DNA from 2 places in the Streptomyces sp. NPDC005202 genome. Region 1 is predicted to be linked to the other one. Evidence: riboswitches for the same ligand, from Rfam matches in the RefSeq annotation. Region 1 holds a riboswitch; the other holds the start of a gene.

Region 1 (15,048 bases):
ACCAGGAAGAGGGTGTGCTTCCAGAGCTTGTGCTCCTTGACGGTCTCCTCCAGGGTGCCGATCGTGCACTTCACGATCAGCTCCTCGGGCCAGGTCGCCTGGTAGGCGACGACGACCGGGGTGTCGGTCGGGTAACCGCCCTCCAGCAGCTCGCGCACCAGCTGGCCGCTGCGGGCCGCCGACAGGAAGATCGCCATGGTGGTGCCGTGCCGGGCGAACTCGCGCACCTCCTCGCCGGGCGGCATCGGCGTCTTGCCGCCGCCGAGCCGGGTCAGGACCACCGACTGCGCGACCTCGGGGATGGTCAGCTCCCGCCGGGCGAGCGCGGCGACGGCGGAGAAGGACGAGACGCCGGGCACGACCTCCGTCTCGATGCCGATCTCGGCACACCGGTCCAGCTGTTCCTGCGTGCCGCCCCACAGGGCCGGGTCGCCGGAGTGGATGCGGGCCACCTTCAGTCCCTCGGTGTGCGCCCGCTCGTACACGCCGACGACGTCCTCCAGCGACATGGTCGCCGAGTCCAGGATCTCCGCGTTCTCACGCGCGTGCTCGAGGACCTCCGCCTGCACCAGGCTGGCCGCCCAGATCACGACGTCGGCCTCGGCGATCGCGCGGGCGGCGCGGAACGTCAGCAGGTCGGCGGCGCCGGGGCCGGCACCGACGAAGGTCACCTTGCCGGTGGGGGCATCGGCCATGGGTTCGGGTCCTCTCGTGCAGAAAATTCAGTGGGAGTGCGGCTGGACGTGCACGACCGCGGGTCGATCCGATAGCAAGGGCGTATGGCGGTCTTCGTCGCGCTCGGCGCGTTCCTGATGACGCTGGCCGGCGGCTGGACCGCACAGCGTGTGACCGACCGCCGTCATCTGGTCCTGGGCCTGGCCGGCGGTCTGATGCTGGGCGTGGTCGGCCTGGACCTGCTGCCGCAGGCGCTTCGGGCGGCGGGCACCGAGGTGTTCGGGGTGCCGGTGGCGCTGCTGCTGTTCGTGGCCGGCTTCCTGCTGGCCCATCTGGTGGAACGCCTGCTGGCCGCGCGGCAGGCCGCGCACGGCGCCGAGGAGCACGGCCACCGGGCGCCCGAGGTGGGCCTGACGGCGGCGGCCGCGATGGTCGGCCACAGCGCCATGGACGGCGTGGCGATCGGCGCGGCCTTCCAGGTGGGCGGCGGCATGGGCCTCGCGGTCGCACTGGCCGTCATCGCCCACGACTTCGCGGACGGCTTCAACACGTTCACCCTCACGACCCTGTACGGCAACGCGCGCCGCAAGGCGGTCGCCATGCTCGTCGCGGATGCCCTGGCGCCGGTGGTGGGAGCGGCCTCCACCGCGTTCTTCACCATCCCGGAGGCGTTCCTCGGCAGCTATCTCGGCCTCTTCGGCGGGGTGCTGCTCTACCTCGCCGCAGCCGAGATCCTCCCCGAGGCCCACCACGCGCACCCCGCCCGCTCGACCCTGCTGTGCACGGTCGCGGGCGCGGCCTTCATCTGGCTGGTGGTGGGCCTCGCGGGCTGACCCGGCTCGGGTGCGGTTCACAGCTTGCCGCCCCGCCCGCCGTCGCGCCGCGCTGGCGCGATGAGCGTCGACAGGTAGGGCAGGGGAGCACCGTCGAGGTCGGCGGCCGGCCGGATGGACTCCTCCGGCAGCCCGAGCGCCGCCCCCCACACGGCGTCGTCGATCCGCCCGCTCTCCCGCAGCGCCTCGGCGACCTGACGCGCCTGCCGCCCGAACTTGTACGCGACGACCGTGCCCGGACCGCTCAGGGCGTCCTTGAGCACGGCGGCCCCGGCGGTGACCGGCACGAGCGTCAACGGCTCGGTGCCCTCGGTGAGCACGGCCCCCGAGCGCGCCGCCAGGTCCTGCATGGCGGTGATGCCGGGCACGGTCTCCACGACGGTCCCCGGCACCAGCTCGGTGACGGTCTGCGCGAGATAGGTGAAGGTCGAATAGACGTTGGGGTCGCCGATGGTGGCGAAGGCGACGCTGCCGTGGCGCCTCAGCAGCGCGGCCACCCGCTCGCCGGCCGCGTCCCAGGCGGCCTCGCGCCGCGCCCGGTCGGTCCGCTCGTTGAGCGCGAACACGACCCGGAGGACCTTCTCCTCGGGCACGTAGTGCAGCACGGTCGCCTCGGCCCGCCCGCGCTCGCCGGTGTCCATCACCGGCACGACGACGACGTCGGCCGCCCGCAGAGCATTGACTCCCTTGACGGTCACCAGCTCCGGATCGCCGGGCCCGACCCCGACCCCGATCAGCCTGCTGCTCATGACGTCCGGCACCTCTCGACGAACCGACGGGCGACACCGGGCGCGGACGCCCAGTGCATGTGCAGGTAACTCGCGTGCACACCTTGTTGTACGAAACCTTCGACCCGCCGGTGAGGGGCGCGCACGCCCCAGGCGGGAGCCGCCCCCGAGCCGGGCTCGACGACGGTCCGGTGGAACTCGTGCCCCCGCATCCGCGTCCCGGCCGCGGCGAGCACGCTGTCACCGACGGCGACGGCGTCCCGGTAGCCGAGGGTGAGCCGCTCGGTCATACGGGCGGTGGCGTCCAGCACCCCGCACATGGGCTGCCCGTCGAGTTCACGGCAGAGGTAGAGGAGTCCGGCGCATTCGGCGGCGACGGGGGCACCGCTCAGCGCGAGCTCGCTGATGGCCTTCCGCAGCGGCTCGTTGGCGGACAGCTCGGCGGCGTACACCTCCGGGAAGCCACCGCCGACGACCAGTCCGCGGGTGCCGTCGGGGAGTTGCTCGTCGCGGAGGGGGTCGAAGGTGACGACGACCGCTCCGGCGGCGGTGAGGAGCTCGGCGTGCTCGGCGTACGAGAAGGTGAAGGCCGGCCCACCGGCAACGGCGACCACCTCACGCCTTCCCGTGGCGGTGACCGGGGGTTCCCACGGTTCACCCGGCAACGCACCCGCACTCCGCGCCAGCGCGAGCAGGGCTTCCAGGTCGCACCCCTGCCGCACCTGCGCGGCCATCGCCGCCACCGCGTCCACGGCATCCGCCCGCCGCTCGGCGACCGGCACCAGGCCGAGGTGACGGGAGGGGGTGTCCACCTGCGCGGCCCGCCGCAGGACGCCCAGCACCGGCACCCCGGCCGCGTCCAACGCCTCCCGCAGGAGCGCCTCGTGCCGGTCCGACGCGACCTTGTTCAGGATCACGCCGCCGATCCGCACCTCCGGATCCCAGGAGGAGAACCCGTGCACCAGCGCGGCCACCGACCGCGACTGGGACGAGGCGTCGACGACGAGCACCACCGGCGCCCGCAGCAGCTTCGCCACCTGCGCCGTGGACGCCAGTTCACCCTCCCCGGCGGCCCCGTCGTACAGCCCCATGACCCCTTCGACGACGGCGATGTCGCACCCGCGGGCCCCGTGCCGGAACAGCGGCCCGATCAGGTCCGGCCCGCACAGGTACGCGTCCAGGTTGCGCCCCACACGCCCGGTGGCGAGCGCGTGATACCCGGGGTCGATGTAGTCCGGCCCGACCTTGTGCGGGGACACGGCGAGCCCCCGCTCGGCGAACGCGGCCATCAGCCCCGTGGCGACGGTGGTCTTGCCGCTGCCCGAGGAGGGCGCGGCGACGACCAGCCGGGGCACGGACGAGGACATCACCACTCGATGCCCCTCTGGCCCTTCTGCCCGACGTCCATCGGGTGCTTGACCTTGGACATGTCGGTGACGAGGTCGGCGAAGTCGACCAGCTTCCCGGGCGCGTTCCGCCCGGTGATCACCACATGCTGGGTGCCCGGCCGGTTGCGCAGCACGTCGACGACCTCGTCGGTGTCGACCCAGCCCCAGTGCATCGGGTAAGCGAACTCGTCGAGCACGTACAGCTTGTACGTCTCGGCCGCCAGGTCCCGCTTGACCTGCTCCCAGCCCTCGCGGGCCTTCTCCTCGTTGGTCGCGTTGTCACCCTGGATGTCCCGCTGGACCCAGGACCAGCCCTCGCCCATCTTGTGCCAGGCGACGGTCCCGCCCTCACCGGAGTCGCCGAGCACGCGCAGCGCCCGCTCCTCGCCGACCTTCCACTTCGCCGACTTGACGAACTGGAACACACCGATGGGCCAGCCCTGATTCCAGGCGCGCAGCGCGAGCCCGAACGCGGCGGTGGACTTGCCCTTGCCGACCCCGGTGTGCACGACCACGAGGGGACGGTTCCGCCGCTGCCGCGTCGTCAGCCCGTCGTCCGGAATCACACTCGGCTGTCCCTGAGGCATTACGCGGCCCTCCTCTTCCCGGCACCCTGCACATCCCGTACGAGCCCGGCGATGCTGTCCGCCCGCAGCTCGTCCAGCGTCACCGCCGTACCGCCCAGCTCACCCGCGAGCTGCCCGGCGAGCCCCAGCCGCACGGGCCCCGACTCGCAGTCCACCACCACCGACGCGACCCCCTCGGCCGCGAACAGCCGGGCGGCGCGCCCCGCCAGCGCGACCGGCTCGGGCCCACCGGTGGCACGGCCGTCCGTCACCACCACGACCAGCGCCCGCCGCGCCGGATCCCGCAGCCGCTCCACCCGCAGCACCTCGTGCGCCTTGAGCAGTCCGGCCGCGAGCGGGGTACGGCCGCCGGTCGGCAGCGACTCCAGCCGGGCCGCCGCCGCGTCCACCGACGAGGTCGGCGGCAGGGCGACCTCGGCCGCCGTCCCCCGGAAGGTCACCAGCCCCACCTTGTCGCGCCGCTGGTAGGCGTCGAGGAGCAGCGACAGCACGGCACCCTTCACGGCGCTCATCCGCTGCCGCGCCGCCATCGACCCGGAGGCGTCGACCACGAACAGCACGAGGTTCCCCTCGCGCCCCTCCCGGGTCGCCTGCCGCAGATCGTCCCGGCGCACCACGAGCCCCGGCCCCGACCGCCCGCGCGCCCGCTGGTGCGGGGCGGCGGCCTGCACGGTCGCCGCCAGGTGCAGCTTGGTGAGCGTCCCCCGGGGCCGCCGGGCCCCGGTCGTCCGCCCGTGCTCGGTCCGCGCCCGCGAGCGCCGCCCGGCCGCGCCCTCGCCGAGGCCGGGCACGCTCAGCACCTTCGTACGGAAGGGCTCGGCGGCGCGTACGGGCGACTGCTCGCCGGAGCCGGAGGCCCCTGGCCCGCTCTCACCGGCCTCGGGCCGGGCGGCCGTGTCACCGCCCTGAGGTGCGTCTGGGCCGTCCTGCGGAGGCTGCCCGCCACCGCCGCCGGGGCCGTCGGGATCCGGGTCGGGGCCGGGGTCGTCCTGGTCGGACCCGCCGAACTCCTCCAGCGTCTCGTCGAGCTTGTCCTCGTCGAGTCCCGGCGCGTCAAAGGGATTGCGCCGCCGCCGGTGCGGCAGCGCGAGCAGCGCCGCCTGCCGTACGTCCTCGGCGAGCACCTCGGTCCGCCCGGCCCAGGCGGCGAGCGCGGTCGCGGTCCGGGCCATGACGATGTCGGCGCGCATGCCGTCCACCTCGAATGCCGCACAGGTCGCCGCGATCTGCCGCAGCGCTCGGTCCCCGAGCCGCACGGACGGCAACAGCTGCCGTGCCGCCACGATCCGCGCCCGTACGGCGGCCTCCTCGTCCGCCCAGCGGGCGGCGAAGCCGGCGGGGTCGTCGTCGTACGCGAGGCGTCGCCGCACGACCTCCATCCGCTGCTCCGGCTCCCGGGAGGCGGACACCTCGACGGTCAGCCCGAACCGGTCGAGCAGCTGTGGCCGCAGCTCGCCCTCCTCGGGGTTCATGGTGCCGACGAGCAGGAAGCGAGCGGCGTGCCGTACCGAGACGCCCTCGCGCTCGACGTACGAGGCGCCCATCGCGGCCGCGTCCAGCAGCAGGTCGACGAGGTGGTCGTGGAGGAGGTTGACCTCGTCGACGTAGAGGATCCCCCGGTGCGCGTCGGCGAGCAGGCCCGGCTCGAAGGCCTTCACGCCCTCCGCCAGGGCCCGCTCGATGTCGAGGGCGCCGACGAGCCGGTCCTCGGAGGCGCCCACCGGCAACTCGACCATCCGCGCGGGCCGTTGGACACCGGGCCCCGCCTCGTGCGGCCCGTCCGGGCACGCCGGGTCGGGGGCGACCGGGTCGCACGAGAAGCGGCACCCGGGGACCACGTCCACCTGCGGCAGCAGTGCCGACAGGGCACGCACGGCCGTCGACTTGGCGGTGCCCTTCTCGCCTCGCACCAGCACACCGCCGACCGCCGGCGATACAGCGTTCAGCAGCAGCGCGAGCCGCAGGTCGTCCTGGCCGACGACGGCCGTGAACGGGAACGGGGTACTCACTTCTCGTCGCCCTCCAAGTCGCCTTCGAGCTCCAGGTAGGTGGCGCGCAGCCGCTCCAGCGTGTCCGCGTCCGGCTCGGCCCACAGCCCGCGGTCGGCGGCCTCCAGGAGCCGTTCCGTGATCCCGCGCAGCGCCCACGGGTTGGACTTCTTCATGAAGTCCCGGTTCTCGGCGTCGAAGACGTACTCCGCGCTGAGCTTCTCGTACATCCAGTCGTCGACCACGCCCGCCGTGGCGTCGTACCCGAAGAGGTAGTCGACGGTCGCTGCCATTTCGAAAGCACCCTTGTAGCCGTGCCTTCTCATCGCGCTCATCCAGCGCGGGTTGACCACTCGCGCGCGGAACACCCGGTGCGTCTCCTCGCCGAGGGTGCGGGTCTTCACCTGGTCCGGTACGGCGCTGTCACCGACGTACGCCTCCGGGCTCGCGCCCGTCAGATGGCGCACCATGGCGACCATGCCGCCGTGGTACTGGAAGTAGTCGTCGGCGTCGACGAGGTCGTGCTCGCGGGTGTCGACGTTCTTGGCCGCGACGGCGATCCGCCCGAACGCCGTCTCCATGTCCCCGCGGGCCGCCCGCCCGTCGAGTCCGCGCCCGTAGGCGTAGCCGCCCCACACCGCGTACACCTCGGCGAGGTCGGCGTCGGAACGCCAGTTGCGGGCGTCGATCAGCGGCAGCAGACCGGCGCCGTACGCGCCCGGCTTGGAGCCGAAGATACGGGCCGTCGCGCGCCGCCGGTCGCCGTGCTCGGCGGTGTCCTGGTCGGCGTGCGCACGGATGTAGTTCCGGTCGGCGGGCTCCTCGAGCTCTGCCACGGCCCGCACCGCGTCGTCGATCAGGCCGACGACGTGCGGGAACGCGTCGCGGAAGAAGCCGGAGATACGGACCGTGACGTCGATGCGCGGCCGGCCCAGCTCCTCGAGCGGGATCACCTCGAAGCCGGTCACCCGGCGCGAGGCGTCGTCCCAGACAGGGCGGCAGCCGAGCAGCGCGAGGATCTCGGCGATGTCGTCGCCCTGTGTGCGCATCGCGGATGTGCCCCAGACCGTCAGGCCGACGGACTTGGGGTACTCGCCCGTGTCCTGCAGATAACGGGCGACCAGCGAGTCGGCGAGCGACTGGCCGACCTCCCAGCTCAGCCTCGACGGAATGGCCTTGGGGTCGACCGAGTAGAAGTTGCGGCCGGTCGGCAGGACGTTGACGAGGCCGCGGGTCGGGGAGCCGGACGGGCCCGCCGGGACGTAACCGCCGTCCAGCGCCTTGAGGAGGTGGCCGATCTCGTCGGTGGTGCGGGCGAGACGGGGGACGACCTCGGTGCAGGCGAAGTTCAACACGGAGGCGGCGTCCGGGAGTTCGGTGCCGAGGACTTCTCGTACCAGAGTGGCGCTCTCCTCGGCCGCCCAGCCGCGCTCCTCCATGCCCTCCGCGATCCGTCGGCACAGCTGCTCCAGCAGGTCGATCGCGTCGGCGGCGGTACGGGCGGGGCCGTCCACCAGGTCCGTCAGCTCCACCGGCACCTTCACCGGGGCGCCCGGCTCGGCGAGCAGCTCCTTCTCCACCAGCCCGAAGTGCTCGGCCAGCGAGGCCCGCAGTCCGGGCAGCGCGTTTGCCTGCCCGCCCCACACCTGCGAGGCGCGCAGCACCGCCAGCACGAGGTTCACGCGCGGCTCGCCGACCGGGCCGCCGCCCAGGATGTGCAGACCGTCGCGGATCTGCACGTCCTTGATCTCGCACAGATAGCCGTCGATGTGCATGACGAACTCGTCGAACTCGTCGTCGTCCGGCTGCTCGTCCACGCGCAGGTCGTGGTGCAGCTCGGCCGCCTTGACCAGGGTCCAGATCTGGGCCCGCACGGCAGGCGCCTTGGCCGGGTCCAGGTCGGAGACGAGCGCGTACTCGTCGAGGAGCTGCTCCAGCTTGGCCAGGTCGCCGTAGGTGTCGGCGCGGGCCATGGGCGGTACGAGGTGGTCGACGACCGTGGCGTGGCCGCGGCGCTTCGCCTGGGTGCCCTCGCCCGGGTCGTTGACGATGAACGGGTAGATCAGGGGCAGGTCGCCGAGGACGGCGTCCGGTGCGCACCCCTTGCCCAGGCCCAGGCCCTTGCCCGGCAGCCACTCCATCGTGCCGTGCTTGCCCATGTGCACGATCGCGTCGGCGCCGAAGCTGTTCTCCAGCCAGCGGTAGGCCGCCATGTAGTGGTGCGACGGCGGCATGTCGGGGTCGTGGTAGATCGCGATCGGGTTCTCGCCGAAGCCGCGCGGCGGCTGGATCATGACGACGACGTTCCCGAACTGGAGTGAGGCGAGCACGATGTCGTCGCCGTCGACGTACAGCGAGCCCGGCGGCTCGCCCCACGCCTCGAGCATCGCCTCCCGCAGCTCGGGGTCGAGCGTGTCGAACCACGCCCGGTAGTCGGCGAGCGGCACGCGGGCGGGCGCGGCGGCCAGCTGCTCCTCGGTGAGCCACTCGACGTCGTGGCCACCGGCATCGATGAGGCGGTGGATCAGCTCGTCGCCGTTGTCGGGGTACCCCTCGACCACGTACCCGGCATTCCGGAGGGCGTCGAGCACCCGTACGGCCGAGGCGGGCGTGTCGAGCCCGACCGCGTTGCCGACGCGCGAGTGTTTGGTCGGGTAGGCGGTGAAGACGAGCGCGAGCCTCTTCTCCGCGTTGGGCTTGTGCTTCAACCGGGCGTGGCGTACGGCGATTCCGGCGACGCGCGCGGCCCGCTCGGGGTCGGCGACGTACACCGGGACGTCGGCGCCGTCCTCCAAGACCTGCTCCTTGAAGGAGAAGGGGACGGTGACGAGCCGGCCGTCGAACTCCGGGATCGCGACCTGCATCGCCGCGTCCATGGGGGAGAGGGCGGCATCGGACTCCTCCCACGCGGCACGCGAGGAGGTCAGACACAGCCCCTGGAGCACCGGGACGTTGAGGTCGGCGAGCGCCCCGATGTCCCAGGACTCCTCGTCGCCGCCGGCCGAGGCCTGCGAGGCGTGCGTGCCGCCGGCCGCGAGGACCGTGGCGACCAGGGCGTCGGCCCGCCCGAGGATCTCGTACAGCCCGGCGTCGGCACCGCGCAGCGAACCGCAGTACACGGGAAGAGCGTTGGCGCCGTGCGCCTCGATCGCGTCGCACAGGGTGTCCACGAAGGCGGTGTTGCCGCTGAGTTCGTGGGCGCGGTAGAAGAGCACGCCGACGGTCGGGCGGCCGTCGTCGAACTCACGCTCGCCGTGAACCCCGTACTCCGGCATCTTCTGCGGCTCGGCGAACCCCTCGCCGGTCAGCAGCACGGTGTCGGACAGGAACCGGGCGAGCTCGGTGAGGTTGGCGGGGCCGCCCTCGACGAGGTACCGCAGCGCCTCCGCCACCACACCCGCCGGCACGGACGACTCGGCCATCAACTCGGCGTCGGGCACGGCCTCCCCGCCGAGCAGCACGGTCGGGATGCCGGAGGCCCTGAGGGCGGCGAGCCCCTCCTCCCAGGCGCGCTTGCCGCCCAGCAGCCGTACGACGGCCACGTCCGCGCCCTCGATCAGTCCCGGAAGCTCCTCGGTGACGTCCACCCGGGCCGGGTTGCCGATCCGGTAGGGCGCGCCGGAGGCACGGGCCGCCAGCAGATCGGTGTCGGCGGTCGACAACAACAACACTGTGCTCATGCGGGCGCTCCCGGTGGAATGAAAGGCAGTCCTTGCGGCGCGCCCGACTCGATGAGCCGCCACAGCGCGTCCGTGTCCGCGTGCTGTTCGATCAGGTCGCCGAGCAGGTCGAGCTGTTCCTCGCGCAGCGCGGCGAATGAGGTGCCGGCGGCCGGTACGAAGCGGCGGCCCGCGGCGGCCGCCACCTCGCGCAGGAACGCCCGCCGGAAACCGTCCGACTCCATCGAGCCGTGCCAGTGGGTGCCCCAGGTCTGGCCGACCCGGCAGCCGTCCAGACTGTGTCCCTTGTCATCGGAGATGAACGTGTCGCCGCCCCTGACATCGGCGACCCCGTGATGGATCTCGTACCCCTCGACGCGCTCGCCGAGGGCCTCGCCCACCGGCCGGGTGAGGGTCTTCTCACGGGCGAACCGCACGCGCACGGGCAGGATCCCGAGGCCGTCGACATGGCCCCTGCGGCTCTCGACCTCGTCCTCGATGTGCTCGCCGAGGATCTGGAAACCGCCGCAGACGCCGAGCACCGGCCGTTGCTCGGCGGCCCTGCGGGCGATGGCCTCCGCGAGGCCGCGCTCCCGCAGCCACTCCAGGGCCCTGACCGTGCCGCGGGTCCCGGGAACCACGACGAGGTCGGCGTCGGCCAGCTCCTCCGGCCGGTCCACGAACCGCACGACCACACCCGGCTCGGCGGCCAGCGCGTCCACGTCGGTGAAGTTGGACATGAGGGGGACGGCACAGACGGCGACCCGCAGCACGTCCTCGCCGACCGGAGGGGCCACCACGGACTCCCGGACCGCGCCCCGCAGGGACACCCGCAGCCCGTCCTCCTCGTCGATCCCGAGCCCATGCCGGTACGGCAGCACCCCGTACGTGCGGCGCCCGGTGAGTCCGTGCAGCATGTCCAGCCCCGGCTCCAGCAGCGAGACGTCCCCCCGGAACTTGTTGACGAGGAACCCGGCGACGAGCTCCTGGTCCTCGCGCGACAGCAGCGCAACCGTCCCGAAGAAGGAGGCGAACACGCCACCGCGGTCGATGTCGCCGACGACGAGCACGGGGAGCCGGGCATTCCGAGCGATCCCCATGTTCACGATGTCGGTCCGCCGGAGATTGATCTCCGCCGGACTGCCCGCCCCCTCACAGATCACCGCGTCATACGTGCCCCGCAACTCGGCGAGACAGTCCAACACGGTCCCGAGCAGCCGCTGCTGCCGCCCGCCGTGATACCCGCGCGCGCTCAGCTCACCCACCGGCTTGCCGAGCAGTACGACCTGACTGCTCTGCTCGCCCCCCGGCTTGAGCAGCACCGGATTCATCAGCGCGGTGGGCTCGATGCGGCACGCCTGGGCCTGCATGGCCTGCGCCCGCCCGATCTCGGCACCGTCGCGCGTGACGAACGAGTTGAGGGACATGTTCTGCGCCTTGAAGGGCGCGACCTTGACGCTCTGCCGCACCAGCCATCGGCAGATCCCGGCGGTGACGACGCTCTTGCCGGCGTCGGAGGTGGTGCCGGCGACGAGGAGACCACCGCTCATGACGTACGCCCCTTCTTCAGCATCCGTGCGGCCGCGCACACTCCGAGCGCCAGCCAGCTCACGCGCCGGGAGAGCCGTACGGCACGCTCGATGTCCTGCACGACGACGGCGCGCCCCGTGCCGTTGAGCACGGGCCGGTGCTCCACGCGCCCCCCGTACGACAGCGTCCCGCCCAGCCGCACCCCGAGCGCCCCCGCGAACGAGGCCTCCACGGGCCCGGCGTTGGGGCTCGGATGCTTGGCGGCATCGGCACGCCAGGCACGCACGGCGCCCCGCGGATCCGGGCCCGCCGCTGCCGCGAGTACGGCGGTCAGGCGCGCCCCCGGCCACCCGGCGAGGTCGTCGAGCCGCGCGGAGGCCCACCCGTAGCGCCGGTACCGGGGCGACTTGTGCCCGACCATGGCGTCAAGGGTGTTGACGGCCCGGAAGCCGACGAGACCGGGCACCCCGCCGACGGCACCCCACACCAGCGCGCCCACCACGGCGTCGGAGGTGTTCTCGGCGACGGATTCCACCACGGCGCGCGCGAGCCCGTCGGCGTCGAGCGCCTGCGGATCCCGCCCGCACAGATGCGGCAGCCGGGCGCGGGCGGCCTCGACGTCGCCCGCTTCCAGGGAGCGCCCGACGATCCGGGCCTCCCGGGCGAGTGAAGTGCCCCCGACGACCGCCCAGGTGGCGGCGGCGGTGAGCGCCACGGAGGCGGCGGGGGAGCTACGTACCAAGCGAGCGGCGACGGCCCCGAGCGCCATGGCGCCACCGGCGCACACGGCGGTGTGCAGCGCGCCCCACCCGCGGTGGTCCCGCCACAGCACGCGTTCCACGGCACCGGCGGCCCGCCCGAACACGGCGACCGGATGCCCGCGGCGCGGATCGCCGAGGAGCAGGTCACCGAGGAGGCCGGCGGCGGCGCCGTACGCGAAGACGCGATCGGCACCCATCGGTTCAGCCGGCCGCGGGGTGGGGCAGGGGCCGGGTACTCAACCTCGAACGGCAGCCGCGCATCGCGATATGTCCTCACTCAGGGTGTCCACGCCCTGGTTCGACGAGACCGGCGGTGAGAGTTCCTGGCTCCCGGGGAAGTTCTTCCCCGGTCACAGTGGCGGGACCGCGCCGGATTCACACCGGCTTCCTCTCCTGCCGCCGTACATGGCTCCGGCAGTCCACCATGGCCCGCGAACACCCGTCAACTTGCCGTTGACCTGCGGGGGGGAGAGTGTGCCGAGGCCCACATGCGAGCGGTCGGCGGGGTCACAGAAAGGCGGGGTGCGGGACGTATCACCGTCCCGCACCCCGCCGGTGCCCGGGCGCGGCCGTCAGGCCACGATCAGCTGGATTCCGTACACCACCGCCGCCGCGCAGGCCGCGAAGCAGACGTAGGCGCCGGTGAGGGCGAGGGCGGTCGAGCCGCCGCGGGAGGCTGCGCGCTCGCGGTGGGAGAGGGCGGTGATGCCGAGGGTGAACAGGGCCACGAGGCCCACGGTGACCGCGAGGCTGACGCCGAAGACGGAGCCGAGGGCTGCCCAGTCGATCTTCATGGTGCTTCTCTTCCTTCTGCCTGGGGCGCGGGCTCAGACGGCGGCGGCCGGCGGGGTCGCCCGGTCGGCGGCGGGCGCGGACGCCGGGGCGGGGATCGTGGCCGCGAGGTCCTCGGTCACCGGGGCCGCCGGGGGCGGGGTCACGGCGGCGATCGCCGCGGTCACCACGCCGGCCGGCTCCTCGGTGTCGTTGACGTTGGTGTGGTCGACGACCTGGCGGCGGGAGACCTTCCAGATCGCGGCGCTGGAGGCGACCAGGAAGACCACGACGAGGGCGGTGCCCCAGTCGCCGTGGGCCGTCACGGCCTCCGCGCCGGCGCCGACCAGGGCCGCGGCCGGGAGCGTGAGGGCCCAGGCGACGACCATGCGGGTGGCGGTCGACCAGCGGACCACGCCGCCCTTGCGGCCCAGGCCCGCACCCATCACCGAGCCGGAGACCACATGCGTGGTGGAGAGGGAGAAGCCGAGGTGGGAGGAGGCCAGGATGGCCGTGGCCGCGCTGGTCTGGGCGGCGAAGCCCTGCTGCGGCTGGAGGTCGGTCAGGCCCTTGCCCATGGTGCGGATGATGCGCCAGCCGCCGATGTAGGTGCCGAGCGCGATAGCGAGGCCCGCGGAGAGGATGACCCAGGTGGGAGGGTTGGAGCCGGGGGCGATGGCGCCGCCGGCGATCAGGGCGAGGGTGATGACGCCCATCGTCTTCTGCGCGTCGTTGGTGCCGTGGGCCAGCGAGACCAGGCCCGCGGAGGCGATCTGGCCGACGCGGTGGCCCTTCTCGGCGGCCTCGCCGTCCGCCTTCCTGTCGATGGTGTACGACAGCCGGGTCGCGACCGTCGCGGCGACGCCCGCGACGACCGGGGCGGCGACCGCCGGGATCAGCACCTTGGTGACCAGGACGTCACCGTGGACCGCGCCGACGCCGGCCGAGGCGACGGTGGCGCCGATCAGGCCGCCCATGAGGGCGTGCGAGGAGCTGGACGGGAGTCCGACCAGCCAGGTCAGCAGGTTCCAGAGGATCGCGCCGACCAGGGCGGCGAAGATGACCTCGGGACGGATGCCGGTCTCGTCGACAAGACCCTTGGAGATCGTGTTGGCGACCTCCACGGAGAGGAAGGCGCCCACAAGGTTGAGTGCGGCGGACAGGGCCACGGCGACCTTGGGCTTGAGCGCGCCCGTGGAAATGGTCGTGGCCATCGCGTTGGCGGTGTCGTGGAAACCGTTCGTGAAATCGAACGCGAGTGCGGTCACCACCACAATCGCGAGGATCAGCGAGAAGCTTTCCATTTACCCAGGCAATCGTTCGAGGTCATTGGCTGGTTGAACGTAGGTAACCAGGGTGAACGGAAGATGAACTGGGGCGGTCTTTGCGGTGTCCGTAAGAGGGGGTCGTCGCTCCGTCGGGCTCGACGGCCCCCGTGGTTCCGGGCTAGGAGCCCCGTGCGAACTGCTTCAGCTGGTCCTGCGACCCGTTGTAGAGATTCTGGTCACCCGGGAGGCTGCCGCTGTTGTCGTACTGCCAGAACGTCCAGAACGACCAGCCGGCCGGCAGCGCCCCCGTGTCCGCCGATTCGTGGCGGGCGATCCACAGCGCGTGGTCCGCGGCGAAGGCGTCGCTGCCGCCGGTGCAGGTGTTCCACCAGTGGGTGGTCGTGTAGATCACCGGCCGGCGCCCGGTCTCCCGCTTGATCTCGTCGCTGAAGGCCTTGATCCAGTCGACCATCTTCGCCTTGCTCAGGCCGTAGCACTTGTGCTTCTTGTCGTACGGGTTGTACTCGATGTCGAGCGCGGGTGGCAGCGTCCAGCCGTCCGCCCGCCAGGCGCCGCCGTTGCGCACGAAGAACGCGGCCTGGGTGGTGCCCCAGGACTTGTCCGGCGCGGCGAAGTGGTAGGCCCCGCGGATCAGGCCCGCGCTGCGGGCGCCGTCGTACTGCTGAGCGAAGTACGGGTTGCGGTAGTTCGTGGACTCGGTCGCCTTGACGTAGACGAACTCGGCGCCCTTCGCCCTGGCGCCGGCCCAGTTGACGCTCTTCTGGTGCGAGGAGACGTCATGTCCCTGCGGCGGACTCGCCGCCGAGGCCGGTAACGCGGCGAGCGAGGCGCCACCGAGG
Region 2 (15,048 bases), on a different contig from region 1:
CCGCGTCGCCGAGCGCTCGGCCGGATGCCGCCGCCGCTCCTCGTACGACAGCAGCACCTACGGCACCGCACACGACGACGGCACCGCACACGACGGCACCTTCGGCTGCGCTGTCCGTCCCACGGCCGGGCACCACCTCCCCGTCCTCCGCCGGGACGGTTCCGGGCCACCCGGGCCACCCGGGCCACACCGGTACTACGGCGACGCAGCAGACGCCCGCGCCTGCCGCCTCCGACGGCACGAACTCGGGCACCTCGCAGACGAGCCCCGCGGCCACGCCGACGCCGACGTCGCCATCGCAGCTCTGCCTGCTCGTGGTGTGCCTCGGCTGACCGCGCCGCCCCGCGCCTCCCGGCACACCGCCTCGCCCGCCGGTCCCGTCCCAGACGTGCCTCAGGCCTGCCGCGCGTGTACGTCATCACCGGGGCCGTGCCGCTGCTTCCGGGTCACCGGCGGGTGGGATCGACGGCGCGGGTGATGGCCGACTCGACGGCCGCGACCCGGTCGGCGAGCACGCCCAGGGCGGCGACCGCACGGCTCAACGGATCGCTGTAGGGACCGCCGAGGGCCTGCGTGCGGACGTACGCCGTCTTCACCTCCTGCCGGCGGGCGGCCTGTACGGGCGTGAGCGTGCCGCGCAGCTCGGCCAGTTTCAGCAGGTTGGCCTCGGCTCCGGTGGTCAGGGTCTGGGCCTCGCCCGTGTAGTGGTCCTCGAGTACGGCGGTGAGCTCGGCGGCGTTCATGGCCGGCCGGATGCGCTGGGCGATCTTGTTCATGTTGCGGTAGGAGCCCTGGGGCGCTCACCGACCCGGCGCTGAACGCCCCGACGCTGACGGTGCACGCCCCGTCGAAGGCCACGCGCGGCAAGCCGCTCACCGTGACCGGGAAGCTCACGGCGACGCAGCCGCTGCCGAGCGGCGTGTCGTTGCAGGTCACCCGCACCGACCTGGAGAGCCCGAAGGGCAAGGCGCTGCCCGCCGTCACGGTCGGGGCGGACGGCTCGTACTCCTTCACCGACACCCCGCCGGCCGGTGGCACGGTCACGTACAAGGTGCCGTACGCCGGCGACGAGGCGCACACCGCGGTCAGCGCCTCCGACAAGGTCGACGTCTCCCGCACGGCGACGACCCTGACCCTGAACAACAACGGCAAGGTCTACGACTACGCCAAGAAGGTCTCCTTCACCCCGCACCTCGGCTCGACGTACAAGAACCGCACGGTCGAGATCTGGGCGAACCCCTTCGGCGGCGACAAGCCCAACAAGCTGCTGAGGACCGGGACGGTGAACTCCAGCGGCAACCTCTCCGTGACGGTGGACATGACCCGGGACACGGAGGTCACCGCGGTCTTCAAGGGCGACGCCCGCACCGCTCCGAAGACGGTGAAGTCCAGGGCGTACGCCAGGGTCAGGATCTCCACCGCCGTCGCCAAGCAGTACAAGACGGCCAGGATCGGCTCGACGACGTACTACTGGTTCCACAAGAGCACCGACCCGGTGCTCACCACGACCATGACCTACTACAAGGGCCGCAAGCAGCGCTTCGACCTGCAGGTCTACTACAACGGCGCATGGCACAACGCCGACTCGGAGTACTTCCCGCTCGGCACGAACGGCACGTCGGCCGTCCGCCTGCCGGCCCCCGGCGAGTCCGGCATCAAGGCCCGCATGCGCTCGGCCTACGTCAACGGCTCGTCCGGCGACACGGTGAACACGACGACGTACGGCCCCTGGAAGGACCTGTACTTCTCCGAGTAGGCGCGAGGTGACCGGCCGGCCGGCGCCGGGTCACCTCCGGGTGACCGCCTCCCGGTGCTCAGCCGGCCGGCTTCTCGTCGAAGCTGGCGAAGTACGCCGCCGCCATGTCCTCGTCCGCGTGGCCCTGGGCGGCGGCTCGGGCGAAGCGGGCGGCGCTTGCGGCGGCCACGTCCAGGCGGACGCCGTGCTGTTCACCGGCCTGGACGATCAGGCGGGCGTCCTTCTCGGCGGTCGCCACCGCGAAACTCGCCGGGGACAGCTGGTCGTTGAGGATCAGACCGGCCTTGGCGTGCAGGTAGCCCATGTCGAGCGGGCCTTCGGCGATGAGGTCGAAGAAGTTCTGCGGGTCGACGTCGAGGGCCTTGGCCAGGGCGAGGACCTCGCCGGCCGCGGCGGTGGCCGCGATGACCCAGCTGTTGGTCACGAGCTTCAGGCGGGTGGCACTGGCCGCGGCGCCGTCCTCGCCCGTCCACACCGTGCGGGCGCCGACGGCGTCGAAGACCGGCGTCACCGCGTCCCGGTCCTCGACGGGGCCCGCGGCCAGGACGGTCAGCTGGCCGGCCTCCGCGGGCTGACGGGTGCCGAGCACCGGCGCGTCGTAGAAGACCAGGCCGTGTTCGCGGGCGAAAGCCGCCAGTTCGCCGACGGATTCCAGGCCGGCGGTGGTCGACTGGACCCAGGCGGCGCCGGAGCGCAGTCCGGGCGCCGCCTCGCGCATGACCTCCAGCACCGTGCCGCCGTCGTACAGCATGGTCAGGACGACGTCGGCGTCGCGCACCGCATCGGCGGGGGTGTCCGCGATGTGCGCCCCGTCGGCGGCGAGTGGCTCCGCCTTGGCGCGGGTGCGGTTCCAGACCCGGACAGTGTTTCCGGCCTTGGCGAGGTTCCGGGCCATCGCGGCACCCATGATCCCGGTGCCCAGGACGCTCACGGTGCGGGTGTCGGTCATGTCGTCGCCTTCCTGATCCATGGGGTGAGTATGGCGCTTCGGCGCGCTCGTTCAGGGCGCCCTTGAGGCCTCGGGGCGTCCTTTCAGGAATACGTGCGCCTCAGACGAGCTTCTTGAGCAGCTCCGCCGCGACCGGTGCGGAGGACGCCGGGTTCTGGCCGGTGACGACAGGCCGGTCGACAGTGGCTGCTGCAGGACCGGCTCACCGAGGCGGGCCTGAAGGTCGAGGCGGGCGAGCCGTGGGCGCCCGCGTGGCCGGCCAGCTGCTCCTCGGTGTTGGTGAAAGCGGTGATGCGGTAGCCGGCGTAGGCGTTGGTGCCGTCCTCCTTCACCGCAGCCAGCAGCGCGGCCGGGCCGTGGCAGACCACACCGACCGGCAGACCGCCCTCCACCGCGCGGGTGAGGATGCGGCCGGAGTCGGCGTCGGCCGCCAGGTCCTCCATGGGACCGTGGCCGCCGGGGACGTACACGGCGTCGTAGTCCTCGAGGCGTACGTCGGTCAGCGCGAGCGGGCTGCGGAACTCCGGGGCCGTGTCGATCACGTGGTGCAGCCGGGCCGCCTCCTCGGCTCCGCCGGCGGCCTCGGCGGCGGCCGGCCGGGTCGACCGGGGAGACCGCGCCGCCCGGGGTGGCCACGGTGACCTCGTGGCCCGCGGCCTTGAACGCCTCGAGGGGGACGACCGCCTCCTCGGCCCAGAAGACCGGTGCGGTGCCGGGTGCCGTCGGCCAGCGTCCACTGGTCGGCGGCGGTCATCAGGAACAGGATCTTCGCCATGGTCGCGTCTCTCCTCGGACTCTCATGGGGGGGCGACGACCTCGACGGTAGGATCGCCGGCCATCAGGGAACCAATAGAGCACCCGATTGCTGCCATCGGAAGTCCGATGCGTCAACGATGCGGCAAGGGGCTGCGCCGACGGCATGAGCAACCGCGCGCCCGTCCTCCGGCACCGACGCCGTGGCAGCGGCCGGCGGCGGGCGGCGGGCGCATCGCGGCGCCCGCCGACCTGACCCGGACGTGCCACGGCCGGGAGGCGCCGCAGCGTGCGGCGTGGTTCTGGTGGCCGGCCGACCGGTACGCGCATACGGCTCAGGCGTGTCCGTGGACCGCGTGCCCCTGCTGCCCCTCCGGCCGGTACACGGCGAGCGCCCAGATCACGAAGAAGTCGAGGGCGATCATGATGACCGACCACACGGGCGCGTACGGCAGGAACATGAACTGAGCGATCATGCTCAGCGACGCCAGGAAAATGCCCGTCATCCGGGCCCACTCGGCGCCCTTGAGGATGCCCCAGCCGGTGGCGACGGCCACGGCGCCGAGGATGACCAGGATCCAGCCCCAGCCGGTGAGGTTGATCTTGTAGACGTAGCCGCCGATGGGGGCGTACACGTCGTCGGCGGCGATCGCGGAGATGCCCTGGAGGATCGCCAGGACGCCGTTCACCAGCATCAGGACGCCCGCGAAGACGACACCGCCGGCCACCCAGCCGTAGTCGCCCGGCGCTGACGGGCGGTCGCCGGTGCCGGGGGCCGGTCCCGCCGCCGTCTGGCGGCCGCCGGTGCCAGGGGCCGGTCCCGCCGACCGCTGGTGCTCGCCCCCCACCGGCGTCCCTTCCCCGCCGGTCGGCGGCTGCCCTGCGTGCGGCTGCTCCGTCATGGCCGTACCTCGTCTCTGCCGTCTCTGCCGTCTCTGCCGGATGGGCGACCTCGTACGTCGCCTTTCTCCGACCATCCGGCGATGCGGCCCGCGCCACCACGGGGATGGGGCCGTTCGGGTGACGTCCGCATGCGGACGCGGGTCCGGGGGCCTTCACTGGTAAGGACACCCCGGCCCTTCGGTGGAGGGGGACCGAGCAACTGGGAGGCGCAATGGCCGGCTACCGGGCGCGTTGGGTGCCGGGCGCGGCGCTCGCGGGGATCGTGGCAGTGGGCCTGACCGGCTGCTCCGACGGCGGCAACAACCCGTCGGACACGGCGAGCAGGGCGGCGTCGGCCGTCTCGTCGCTCGCCTCGCAGGCCTCCGAGGCGCTGGCCTCGGCCACCGCGGAGGCGGGCCGCAGGCTCGACGAGGTGAAGAACGGCGTCGACGCCAGGAGCGCCGTGACGCTGGGCACGCCGACGACGGCCTCCGACGGGCGCACCGCGGTCGAGGTCACGGTGGACAACAAGGCGGCCTCGACCAAGTCCTTCGCCGTGCAGGTCACTTTCAAGGACACCGGCGGCAATCTGCTCGACACGGTCGTGGTCACCGTCTCCGACGTGCCGGCCGGGAAGACGGGTACGGGTACCGCGCGCAGCACGCACAAACTGTCCGGCGAGGTGAAGGCCGAGGTGGGCACCGCGCTGCGGTACTGATCCGCCGTCCGCTCAGGTCACCGGAAGGAGCTTTCGCGGACATCCGGTCACGCCATCCAGAAGAACACCGCCGTCATGCGCTTGTCCTCCAGCGTCCGGCCGAAGTAACCGGTCGCGCTGTGCACGAGGTTGGCGTGGTAGAGGAGCAGCCGGTTGGCCTTGTGCGGTACGCGGACGTCCTCCTCGAAGGCGTCCGGCGCGACGAACCGCGTGCCGAGGGCCTCGACGAGGTTGTTGTGCGGGGCCTGGACGACGTTGCCGCCGAGCCGCCCGCCGGGCAGGGACTGGCGGTAGAAGCTGGTGCCGCAGTCCTTGGGCACCCCGGGGTTGAGATAGAGCACGGCCGCGTACCGGCACAGCGCCCGCGAGTCGGTGTGCGGCCGCGGCTCGCTCTCGCCCGCACCGACGACCTGGACGCAGTTGTGGTTGAGGGTGCCGCCGCCGGGCGCCTGCTGCACCCACAGCTCCTTCGCCCCGGTCGCCCTCTTCACCAGCCGCTCGACCCGGGCCAGTTCGGACGGTTCGAGGCCGGGCATCGTCCGCAGCCCGGGCCAGGTCTCCGAGGTGTACGGGTATCCCTTGACCCAGTCGTCCTTGGCCAGGCAGCGCTCCCGTACGGCGTCCACGTCGGCCAGGACGTCGTCCAGCACCCAGTAGTCGCGGCCCTTGGTGGGCTTGCGATAGGGGAGGACGGGGAGCGCGGTGGGCACACCGCCGGGCTGTGGGGGCATGCGGCGAATCTAGGGCGGGCTTTCGCCAGGGCTCTCCCCCGAACCGGTCAACATTCCGTCAACCTTCTCTGTCCGTACGGGGCTTGGGGACGAGACCTGGGGGGTGGCGGTTGCCCCCGCCGCTCCGGGCGGCGGGCCCGTCACCTCCACCTGGGCCGGGCGGAGCAGGTGGTCGCCGAGGCGGTAGCCGGGGCGGAGGATCGCCGAGCAGACCAGGCGGTCGGCGCCCGGGGAGACGTGGTGCGTCAGGGCATCGTGGCAGGCGGGGTCGAACGGGTCGCCCTCCTCCCCGAACGACTGCACGCCCAGCGAGCCGAGCTGGGCCTGAAGGCTGTCGGCGATGTCCTTCAGGCCCGGCGTCAGCGGTTCGTGCGCGCACGCCCGGTCGACGGCGTCCAGCACGGGCAGCAGGGCCCGCAGCACGTTGGCCACCGCGATCTCGCGCACGGCCAGGCGGTCCCGGCGGACCCGCTTGCGGTAGTTGTCGTACTCGGCCTTCACCCGCTGCAGGTCGGCGGTCCGCTCCTCCACAAGGCGCCGCAGCTCCGTGAGCTCCGTGCTCTGCGGCCGGCTCCTGGTCATGGTCAGCCCGCCTCCGGCTTGTCGTCGTCGACGATCTCGGCGTCCACCACCTCGTCCTCGGCGGCCGCATCACCGCCTGCGGACCCGCCGGTCGCGGACCCGCCGGAGGTCTGCTCGGCCCGCGACTTCTCGTACAGCGCGGCGCCGATCTTCTGCGCGGCCTGCGCCGTACGGTCCATGGCCTGCCGGATCGCGGCGGTGTCCTCGGTCTTGAGCTGCTCCTTCAGGTCGGCCAGCGCCGCCTCGGTCTCGCTCTTCGCGTCGGCCGGGATCCCGGCAGCATCGTTGTCCTCGATGAGCTGCTCGGTCCGGTAGACGAGCTGCTCAGCCTGGTTGCGGGTCTCCGCGGCCTCGCGCCGCTTACGGTCCTCCTCGGCGTGCTGCTCGGCCTCGCGGACCATGCGGTCGATGTCCTCCTTGGGGAGGGCCGAGCCGCCGGTCACCGTCATCTTCTGTTCCTTGCCGGTGGCGAGGTCCTTGGCGGAGACGTGCATGATGCCGTTGGCGTCGATGTCGAAGGTGACCTCGATCTGCGGCACCCCGCGCGGGGCGGGCGCGATCCCGGTCAGCTCGAACATGCCGAGCTTCTTGTTGTACGCGGCGATCTCCCGTTCGCCCTGGTAGACCTGGATGGTCACGGCGGGCTGGTTGTCCGCGGCGGTGGTGAAGATCTCCGAACGCCGGGTCGGGATCGTCGTGTTGCGCTCGATGAGCTTGGTCATGATGCCGCCCTTGGTCTCGATGCCGAGGGACAGCGGGGTGACGTCGAGCAGCAGGACGTCCTTGACCTCGCCCTTGAGGACACCGGCCTGGAGCGAGGCGCCGACGGCCACGACCTCGTCCGGGTTGACGCCCTTGTGCGGCTCCTTGCCGGTGAGCTCCTTGACCAGGTCGGTCACGGCGGGCATGCGCGTCGAACCGCCCACCAGGACCACGTGGTCGATGTCGGACACCTTGATCCCGGCGTCCTTGACCGCCTGGTGGAACGGCCCCTTGCAGCGCTCCAGCAGATCGGCGGTCAGCTGCTGGAACTGGGCGCGGGTCAGCTTCTCGTCCAGATGCAGCGGACCCTCCGAGGAGGCCGTGATGTAGGGCAGGTTGATGGTGGTCTCGGAGGACGAGGACAGCTCGATCTTGGCCTTCTCCGCGGCCTCCCGCAGCCGCTGCACGGCCATCTTGTCCTTGCTCAGGTCGATGCCGTAGCTGTTCTTGAAGTTCTTGACCAGGTGGTCGACGATCCGCTGGTCCCAGTCGTCGCCGCCGAGGTGCGTGTCGCCGTTGGTGGCCTTCACCTCGATGACGCCCTCGCCCATCTCGAGCAGCGACACGTCGAAGGTGCCGCCGCCGAGGTCGAAGACGAGGACCGTCTGGTCGTTCTCCTTGTCCAGCCCGTACGCCAGCGCCGCGGCCGTCGGCTCGTTGATGATCCGCAGGACGTTCAGGCCCGCGATCTCACCGGCCTCCTTCGTCGCCTGCCGCTGGGTGTCGTCGAAGTAGGCGGGCACGGTGATCACGGCATCGGTGACCTTTTCACCCAGGTACGCCTCCGCGTCCCGCTTCAGCTTCTGCAGCACGCGCGCGGAGATCTCCTGCGCGGTGTAGCGCTTGCCGTCGATGTCGCCGTTCTCCGGGAACCGCCAACTGTGGTCTCCCATGTGCCGCTTGACGGAGCGCGCCGTGCGCTCCACGTTCGTCACGGCCTGCCGCTTGGCCACCTCGCCGACGAGTACCTCGCCGTTCTTGGCGAAGGCCACCACGGACGGGGTGGTCCTGGCGCCCTCCGTGTTGGTGATGACGGTGGGCTCGCCGCCCTCGAGGACCGAGACCACCGAGTTCGTCGTGCCGAGGTCGATGCCGACCGAGCGGGCCATCTGGTTCTCCTCCTCGTTGCTGTGGTCGTGGTGGTTGAGGGGTCCTCATCGGGACGTCCGCTCCCACCGGACGGGGCCCGCGCGCAGCGGCGGTTCGGGGGCGAGGGCCCCGAGCGCCACGGCGTACCGCCGCGGGGGCCGGGCGTCCGGGGCGGGGGCGCGCGTCCGGTCGTAGGCCGCGCGCAGGAGGGGGTCGCGGAGGGTTTCGTAGGCCGCCCTCACCTCACCGAACCGCTGCGCGGTGACGGGGTCGACCCGGGTGTCGGGGCGCAGTTCGCGCACCCGGGCGCGGAAGGCGGAGGTGATCGTCTCGGCCGTCGCCGAGGGCTCCACCCCCAGCACCGCGTACCAGTCCGGCGTCCCGTCCCGCGTCTGCATTCCGCCCACCTCCTCGCGCGCCGCGAGCTGCGGTTTCGGACCCGGATTACCTATTTGCCTGAATAAAACTTGAGCGCCCTCTTGTCAAGTCTGAGGGGTGGTGGGGACCAGGACGGGGAACCACTGATCGTCGAGCGACCGCGGAGCGGGGTGTCACACGCCGCAGGCCGGCGCCTCCCTGCCCATGGAGGAAGATTTTACTAAAACCAAAGGTTCTTTCCGCTTCCCCGCCCGTACTGCTGTGCGTCCGAACCGCCCACGGGCGGATCCACGACCGGGCAGGAGGCACGGTGCGCTTTTCGCGGAACGCGACGGGAACTCTCTTCGTGGGCGGAGCTCTCAGCCTGACCCTCGCCGCGCTCGCCTACCCGACCATGCTCGGATTCAACAACGTCTCCAGTTCGCCCTCACGCGTCATCGCCCAGACGCAGTGGGGGCCGCTGACGGAGGCGGACCGGGACTTCGTGGTCAAGGTGCGCGCGGCCGGGCTGTGGGAGTACCCCGTCGGGCAGATGGCCCTGAAGAAGGGCACGACCAAGGCGGTCATCATCGCGGGACAGCACCTGATCGACGGGCACGCGGCGCTGGACACCACCTGCCGCAAGATCGCCCCCATGCTCAACATCGCGATCCCCAACGTGCCGAGCCCGCAGCAGCAGGGATTCATCAACACGCTCAACGCGGACAGCGGCAAGCAGTTCGACACCGACTTCGCCAACATCCTGCGCGTGACGCACGGCTCGATCTTCAACACGGTGGCGAAGATCCGGTCCACGACCAAGAACACCCTGGTGCGCGCGCTGGCCGACCAGGCCAACGACACCGTGCTCGACCACATCACGGTCATGGAGAAGACCGGCCTGGTCAACTTCGACCAGGTGCTCTTCCAGGAGACGACCCCGCCGAAGCTGCCCGCCTCGGACCTGACCCCGCCGCCCCCGGCCCCCGGACAGCCCCAGGTGGTGCTCACCCCGCCGCCGAACGCCACCTCCACCCCGGTGGCGATCGACGGCGCGCCGAGCCCCAGCCCGACGGTGGGGTGAGCCTGAGCCGGCCGCGTCCTACGAGAGCCACACGGTGGTGTCCGGATCCAGCCGGCCCTCCGTCAGGTGCGCACTGCTCAGCAGCACCTCCCCCGGCGGCAGCGGCACGGCCGTGCCGGAGAGGTTGGTGACACACCGCCAGTTCTCGGAGCGGGTGAAGGCCAGCATCCCGGCGGGGGCGTCCTCACCCCAGGTCAGCGACTCGCCGTCCAGCAGCTTGCGGCGCAGCCGCAGGGCCGTGCGGTACAGCTCCAGAGTGGAGCCGGCCACGCCGTTCTGCTCCTCGACGGCGTACGACGCGAAGCCCGCCGGCTGCGGCAGCCAGGCCTCGCCCGCCCCGAAGCCGTACGACGGGCCGGTGGTCGTCCACGGCAGCGGCACCCGGCAGCCGTCGCGGCCCTTGTGGACGTGGCCCGTCTGCTGCCAGATCGGGTCCTGGAGCACCTCGGTGGGCAGGTCGGCCACCTCGGGCAGGCCGAGTTCCTCGCCCTGGTAGACGTACGCCGAGCCGGGCAGCGCCAGCATCAGCAGCGTGGCCGCCCGGGCCCGGCGCAGCCCGGCCGCCTCGTCGATCGCCGGTGCGCGGCCGCCGGACAGCAGCCAGGCGTTGTCGGCGGTGCCGGGCGGGAGCATCAGGCGGGAGGCGTGGCGGACGACGTCGTGGTTGGACAGCACCCAGCTGGCCGAGGCTCCGGCAACGCGGGCGGTCTCGAGCGACTCGGTGATGACCTGGCGCAGTTCGTCGGCGTCCCAGCCGGTCTGCAGGTACTCGAAGTTGAAGGCCTGACCCAGTTCGTCCGGGCGGGCGTAGAGCGCGCGCCGGGCACCCGGCACCCAGGCCTCGGCGACCGCCGTGCGGGGCGGGGTGCAGGCGTCGAAGATCTTGCGCCAGTCGCGGTAGATCTCGTGGACGTCGTCCCGGTCGTGGTAGGGGTGGCTGCCGGGCGGTACGTGGAGGAGCGCCTCCTCTCCGGTGGCGCCGATGTCCCCGACGTCCCGAAGCGGCTCGTCGAGGTCCTTGGCCAGGGCGTATGCAACGTCCACGCGGAAGCCGTCGACGCCGCGGTCGGACCAGAACCGCAGGGTGGTGCGGAAGTCGGTGCGGACTTCTTCGTTCTGCCAGTTGAGGTCGGGCTGCTGGGGTGCGAACAGGTGCAGGTACCACTGCCCGTCCGGCACCCCCGCCAGGCGCTGCCGCCGAAGACGGACTGCCAGTCGGTGGGCGGCAGTTCCCCGTGGGCGCCGCGGCCGTCGCGGAAGACGTAGCGGTCGCGGGCCGGGGAGCCGGGGCCCGCGCGCAGCCCCTCCTGGAACCAGGGGTGCTGGTGGGAGGTGTGGTTGGGGACGATGTCGACGATCACCTTCAGGCCCAGGCGGCGGGCCTCGGCGACCATGCCGTCGAAGTCGTCCAGGGTGCCGAGGCGGGGGTCGACGTCGCGGTGGTCGGCGACGTCGTAGCCGCCGTCGGCCGGTTCGGAGGGGTAGAAGGGGCTGAGCCACAGGGCGTCGACGCCGAGGGCGGCGAGGTGGGTGAGCCGCTGGGTGATGCCCCGGATGTCGCCGAGCCCGTCGCCGTCGGCGTCGGCGAAGCTGCGCGGGTAGACCTGGTGGACGACGGCCTGCCGCCACCAGTCGGGGTTGCGGGACGAGAGGTCGGGCGGGGAGTCGTGCGTGGTGGTGCGGACGGTCACGCGGTCTCCTCTTCGGTGCGCTGGAGCGACAAGGAGAACTCTGTCCACATCGCCGGAAACATCGCCGGAAACATCGCCGGAAACATCGCCGGGAACATCGCCGGAAACGTGAACACCGACCGATCTGCGGAGCGGCTCGTTCCCGGTGTGCGCCCCCTCGGCCTCCGACTCCACCACCGCCCCGGCGCCCGTCGGAGTGCCGGGGCGGTCGCAGGTCAGCCGGCGTCCGCCGCGCAGTGCTTCAACAACCCCTGTACGTGCGGATCGACCACCCGGTACCGCACCACGCGCCCCTCCTTCTCCCCCTGAACGACCCCCGCCGCCCGCAGCAGCCGCAGGGCCTGGGAGACGGCGGGGTCGTTCATGCCGGTCGCGATCGCCAGGTCGGACACGGCCAGTGGCCCGGTGCGGTGCAGGGCGAGGAGGAGAGCGAGCCGTCTGGGATCGGCGAGCAGCGAGAAGCGGTCGGCCCAGGTGCGTACGTGACCCGGCTCGCCGATCGCGGCGATGGCGTCGCACACCCGGTGGCCGTCGATGGTGCGGCGGTCTGCGCGGTCGGCCGGAACGAGATGCATGCCGTCATCCTCGCAAACGCCGCTGTGTGATCTTGAATACCTGCGCAGGTATGCAGCTATGCAGGGAACCGCTTACGGCCCTACGGTGGGCGGGCCGTGGTGTTCGGGAAGCCGGTGACGGCCCCTCACGTCCCTTACCGGGACCAAGCGGGGCCCAGGCCGGAGCGGCCCTCGCCACTGTGATCGGGGAGTTTCCGTCCCGTCCGGCGCACGCCGGGCCACTGGTCGCACGACCGGGAAGGCAGGGGCGGCGAACGCACGACCCGTAAGCCAGGAGACCGGCCACGGCAGCTCACGAAGTGATCCACGAGGTGCTGGAGCGTGAACCGGATGGCCCTGCCCGACCCTGCCCCGACGTCGACGTCCTTCAAGTGGCGCCGGGAGGACACCCTCAAGACCGCCGGCCTGATGGCCGTGATCATCGCCCTGCACGTCGTCGCCTTCGGCGTCCTGTTCCTGCTCGTCGTCCCCGAGCACTACAAGGTCGGCCGCGAGGCCTTCGGCATCGGCCTCGGCGTCACCGCGTACACCCTCGGCATGCGGCACGCCTTCGACGCCGACCACATCGCCGCGATCGACAACACCACCCGCAAGCTGATGGCCGACGGCAAGCGCCCGGTGTCGGTCGGCTTCTGGTTCGCGCTGGGCCACTCCAGTGTCGTCGTCATCCTTGCCCTGCTGATCGCGGGCGGCACCCAGCTCGCCGGACGCGTCATGAACGAGAATTCGCGCACCCACCAGGTCCTCGGCTTCATGGGGACGACGATCTCCGGCACGTTCCTCTACCTCATCGCCGCTCTCAACCTGGTCGCCCTCGTCGGCATCCTCAAGGTCTTCAAGGCGATGCGGGCGGGCACGTACGACGAGAAGGAGCTCGAACAGCACCTGGACTCCCGGGGCTTCATGAACCGCGTCCTCGGCCGCCTCACCAAGTCCATCTCCCGGCCCGGCCAGATGTACCCCCTCGGCTTCCTCTTCGGCCTCGGCTTCGACACCGCCACCGAGGTCACGCTGATGGTGATGGCCGGCTCGGGCGCGGCGGCCGGCCTGCCCTGGTACGCGATCCTCTGCCTGCCGCTCCTGTTCGCCGCCGGCATGAGCCTGTTCGACACCCTCGACGGCACCTTCATGAACTTCGCCTACCAGTGGGCGTTCTCGAACCCCGTCCGCAAGGTGTTCTACAACCTCACCATCACCGGCCTGTCCATCGCCGTCGCCTTCTTCATCGGCACGATCGAGCTCGTCGGCGTCCTGCACGACAAGCTCGACCTGCGCGACGACGTCACCGGCTGGATCGCCGGCCTCGACCTCGACAACGTCGGCTACATCATCGTCGCCCTCTTCGTCGTGGTGTGGGCGGTGGCACTGGCGTACTGGAAGGCGGCGAAGGTGGAGCAGCGGTGGGCCGTGCAGCCCGCCGACACCAACTAGGCGCCTTCGACGGTGGCCAGGTACAGCTTCACGTACCGCTCGGCGTCGATGTCCAACGCCACGTCCACCAGCGGCTGTTCACGCCTCTCCCCGTGGAGCTCCGACTCGCCCGGGCGCGGGCGGCGGTCGACGATCGTCTGTCCGCGGGCCGGGCCCGGCGCGAGGTTCACCTCCACCGGCAGCCGGTGGGTGGTCAGTCCCGCCGGGTCGGCGACCGCGCAGACCGCGCCCGCGTCGCCGAGGCCGCCGGAGGGGTCGTCGTAGGTGGCCGGGGTGCGGTGGGACAGCAGCCGCCCGGCCAGGCGCGCGCCGGGCTCGGCGCTCTCGCGCAGCCGCCGTACGTCCGCCGCCGGGACGATCACCCGCTCGAACACGTCGAGGCCGTACATGGTGATCGGCACCCCGGCGGTGAGCAGGATCGCCGCCGCCTCCGGGTCGTGCCAGACGTTGAACTCGGCGACCGGCGTGGCGTTCCCGGTGGCCACCGCGCCGCCCATGAACACGATCCGCTCGATGTTGCGGGTCACCTCCGGGTGCGTGCGCAGCAGCAGCGCGATGTTCGTCAGGGGCGCGGTGGGGACGAGGGTGACCGGACGGTCGGACGCCAGGATCTCGCGGCGCAGCAGCGTCACGGCGTCCACGTCCGCGGGCGTGCGGCGCGGTGCCGGGAGGCCGAGGTCGCCCATGCCGTCCCGGCCGTGCACGTGGTGCGCCGTGCGCACGGGCTCGATCAGCGGCCGCTCGGCGCCGCGTGCGACGGGGATGTCACCGGCGCCGGCCTGCTCCAGGACGGTCAGGGTGTTCCGTACCACCTGGTCCACGTCCGTGTTCCCGGCGACACAGCTGACCGCGCGCAGCTCCAGGCCCGGGTGGCGTACGGCGAACAGCAGGGCGAGGGCGTCGTCGACGCCGGTGTCGCAGTCGATGATCACGGGGATGGGCTGACCGGCCACAACAGCACTCCTTCCGTCGTACCGACCTTAGGACCACAGCCCGGTGCCGCGCGCCGCCACCCGCTCCCCGATCCGGTGCAGGAGTTCGCCGACGGGTAGGGGCCCGGGGCGGCTTCCGTCCCGCAGTCGTACGGCGGCCAGGTCGCTCTCGGCCTCCCGCTCCCCGATCACCGCCTGGTACGGCACGAGCCGCGCCGCCCAAATGCGGGCGCCCAGGCTGCCGTGTTCCGGCCCGGCGAGTTCGGCCCGCAGGCCGCGCGCGGCCGCCCGCCGCACGACCTCCTCCGCCCGCGCCGCCTGCGCCTCGGCGACCGGCAGCACCACCAGCTGCACGGGCGCGAGCCACGCCGGGAACGCCCCGCCGTGCTCCTCGATGAGGTGCGCGACCGCCCGCTCCACGCTGCCGATGATGCTGCGGTGCACCATGACGGGCCGGTGCTTCGCGCCGTCGGCGCCGATGTAGTGCAGGTCGAAGCGCTCGGGCTGGTGGAAGTCGATCTGGACGGTGGACAGGGTGGCCTCGCGGCCGGCGGCATCGGCGATCTGCACGTCGATCTTGGGCCCGTAGAAGGCGGCCTCGCCCTCGGCCTCCTCGTAGGCGATGCCGGAACCGTCCAGGACCTCCTTCAGCAGCGCGGTGGCCCGCCGCCACAGGTTCGGGTCGGCGACGTACTTGCCGCCCTCGCCGGGCAGGGACAGGCGGTGGCGGGCCGCGCGGATGCCGAGGTCGGCGTA

What was found. Region 1 has a riboswitch for cobalamin ahead of ABZV31_RS14600 (cobalamin biosynthesis protein). Riboswitches for the same ligand answer to the same signal wherever they lie in the genome.
Region 2: linked by a shared signal. The riboswitch ahead of ABZV31_RS27555 (HoxN/HupN/NixA family nickel/cobalt transporter) and the one ahead of ABZV31_RS14600 (cobalamin biosynthesis protein) in region 1 are both predicted to bind cobalamin.

What each region holds. Positions count from the first base shown of each region.
Region 1 is NZ_JBEXHW010000007.1:155,523-170,570, forward strand. Features, by position in the region: gene cobM (precorrin-4 C(11)-methyltransferase) at 1-695, opposite strand, end outside; gene ABZV31_RS14565 (ZIP family metal transporter) at 780-1,508, shown strand; gene cobI (precorrin-2 C(20)-methyltransferase) at 1,526-2,257, opposite strand; gene ABZV31_RS14575 (cobyrinate a,c-diamide synthase) at 2,254-3,603, opposite strand; gene cobO (cob(I)yrinic acid a,c-diamide adenosyltransferase) at 3,603-4,211, opposite strand; gene ABZV31_RS14585 (putative cobaltochelatase) at 4,211-6,220, opposite strand; gene cobN (cobaltochelatase subunit CobN) at 6,217-9,879, opposite strand; gene ABZV31_RS14595 (cobyric acid synthase) at 9,876-11,408, opposite strand; gene ABZV31_RS14600 (cobalamin biosynthesis protein) at 11,405-12,346, opposite strand; cobalamin riboswitch at 12,446-12,589, opposite strand; gene ABZV31_RS14605 (hypothetical protein) at 12,722-12,943, opposite strand; gene ABZV31_RS14610 (inorganic phosphate transporter) at 12,977-14,224, opposite strand; gene ABZV31_RS14615 (lysozyme) at 14,367-15,048, opposite strand, start outside.
Region 2 is NZ_JBEXHW010000024.1:36,153-51,200, forward strand. Features, by position in the region: gene ABZV31_RS27485 (hypothetical protein) at 1-332, shown strand, start outside; partial or broken gene ABZV31_RS27490 (ATP-binding protein) at 447-794, opposite strand; partial or broken gene ABZV31_RS27495 (Ig-like domain repeat protein) at 800-1,756, shown strand; gene ABZV31_RS27500 (NAD(P)-dependent oxidoreductase) at 1,815-2,705, opposite strand; partial or broken gene ABZV31_RS27505 (type 1 glutamine amidotransferase domain-containing protein) at 2,806-3,480, opposite strand; gene ABZV31_RS27510 (hypothetical protein) at 3,794-4,360, opposite strand; gene ABZV31_RS27515 (hypothetical protein) at 4,573-5,058, shown strand; gene ABZV31_RS27520 (DUF6445 family protein) at 5,106-5,789, opposite strand; gene grpE (nucleotide exchange factor GrpE) at 5,799-6,371, opposite strand; gene dnaK (molecular chaperone DnaK) at 6,374-8,242, opposite strand; gene ABZV31_RS27535 (J domain-containing protein) at 8,288-8,620, opposite strand; gene ABZV31_RS27540 (DUF4142 domain-containing protein) at 8,947-9,663, shown strand; partial or broken gene ABZV31_RS27545 (glycoside hydrolase family 13 protein) at 9,682-11,354, opposite strand; gene ABZV31_RS27550 (metalloregulator ArsR/SmtB family transcription factor) at 11,570-11,929, opposite strand; cobalamin riboswitch at 12,010-12,231, shown strand; gene ABZV31_RS27555 (HoxN/HupN/NixA family nickel/cobalt transporter) at 12,260-13,360, shown strand; gene ABZV31_RS27560 (nucleoside hydrolase) at 13,357-14,313, opposite strand; gene thrS (threonine--tRNA ligase) at 14,341-15,048, opposite strand, start outside.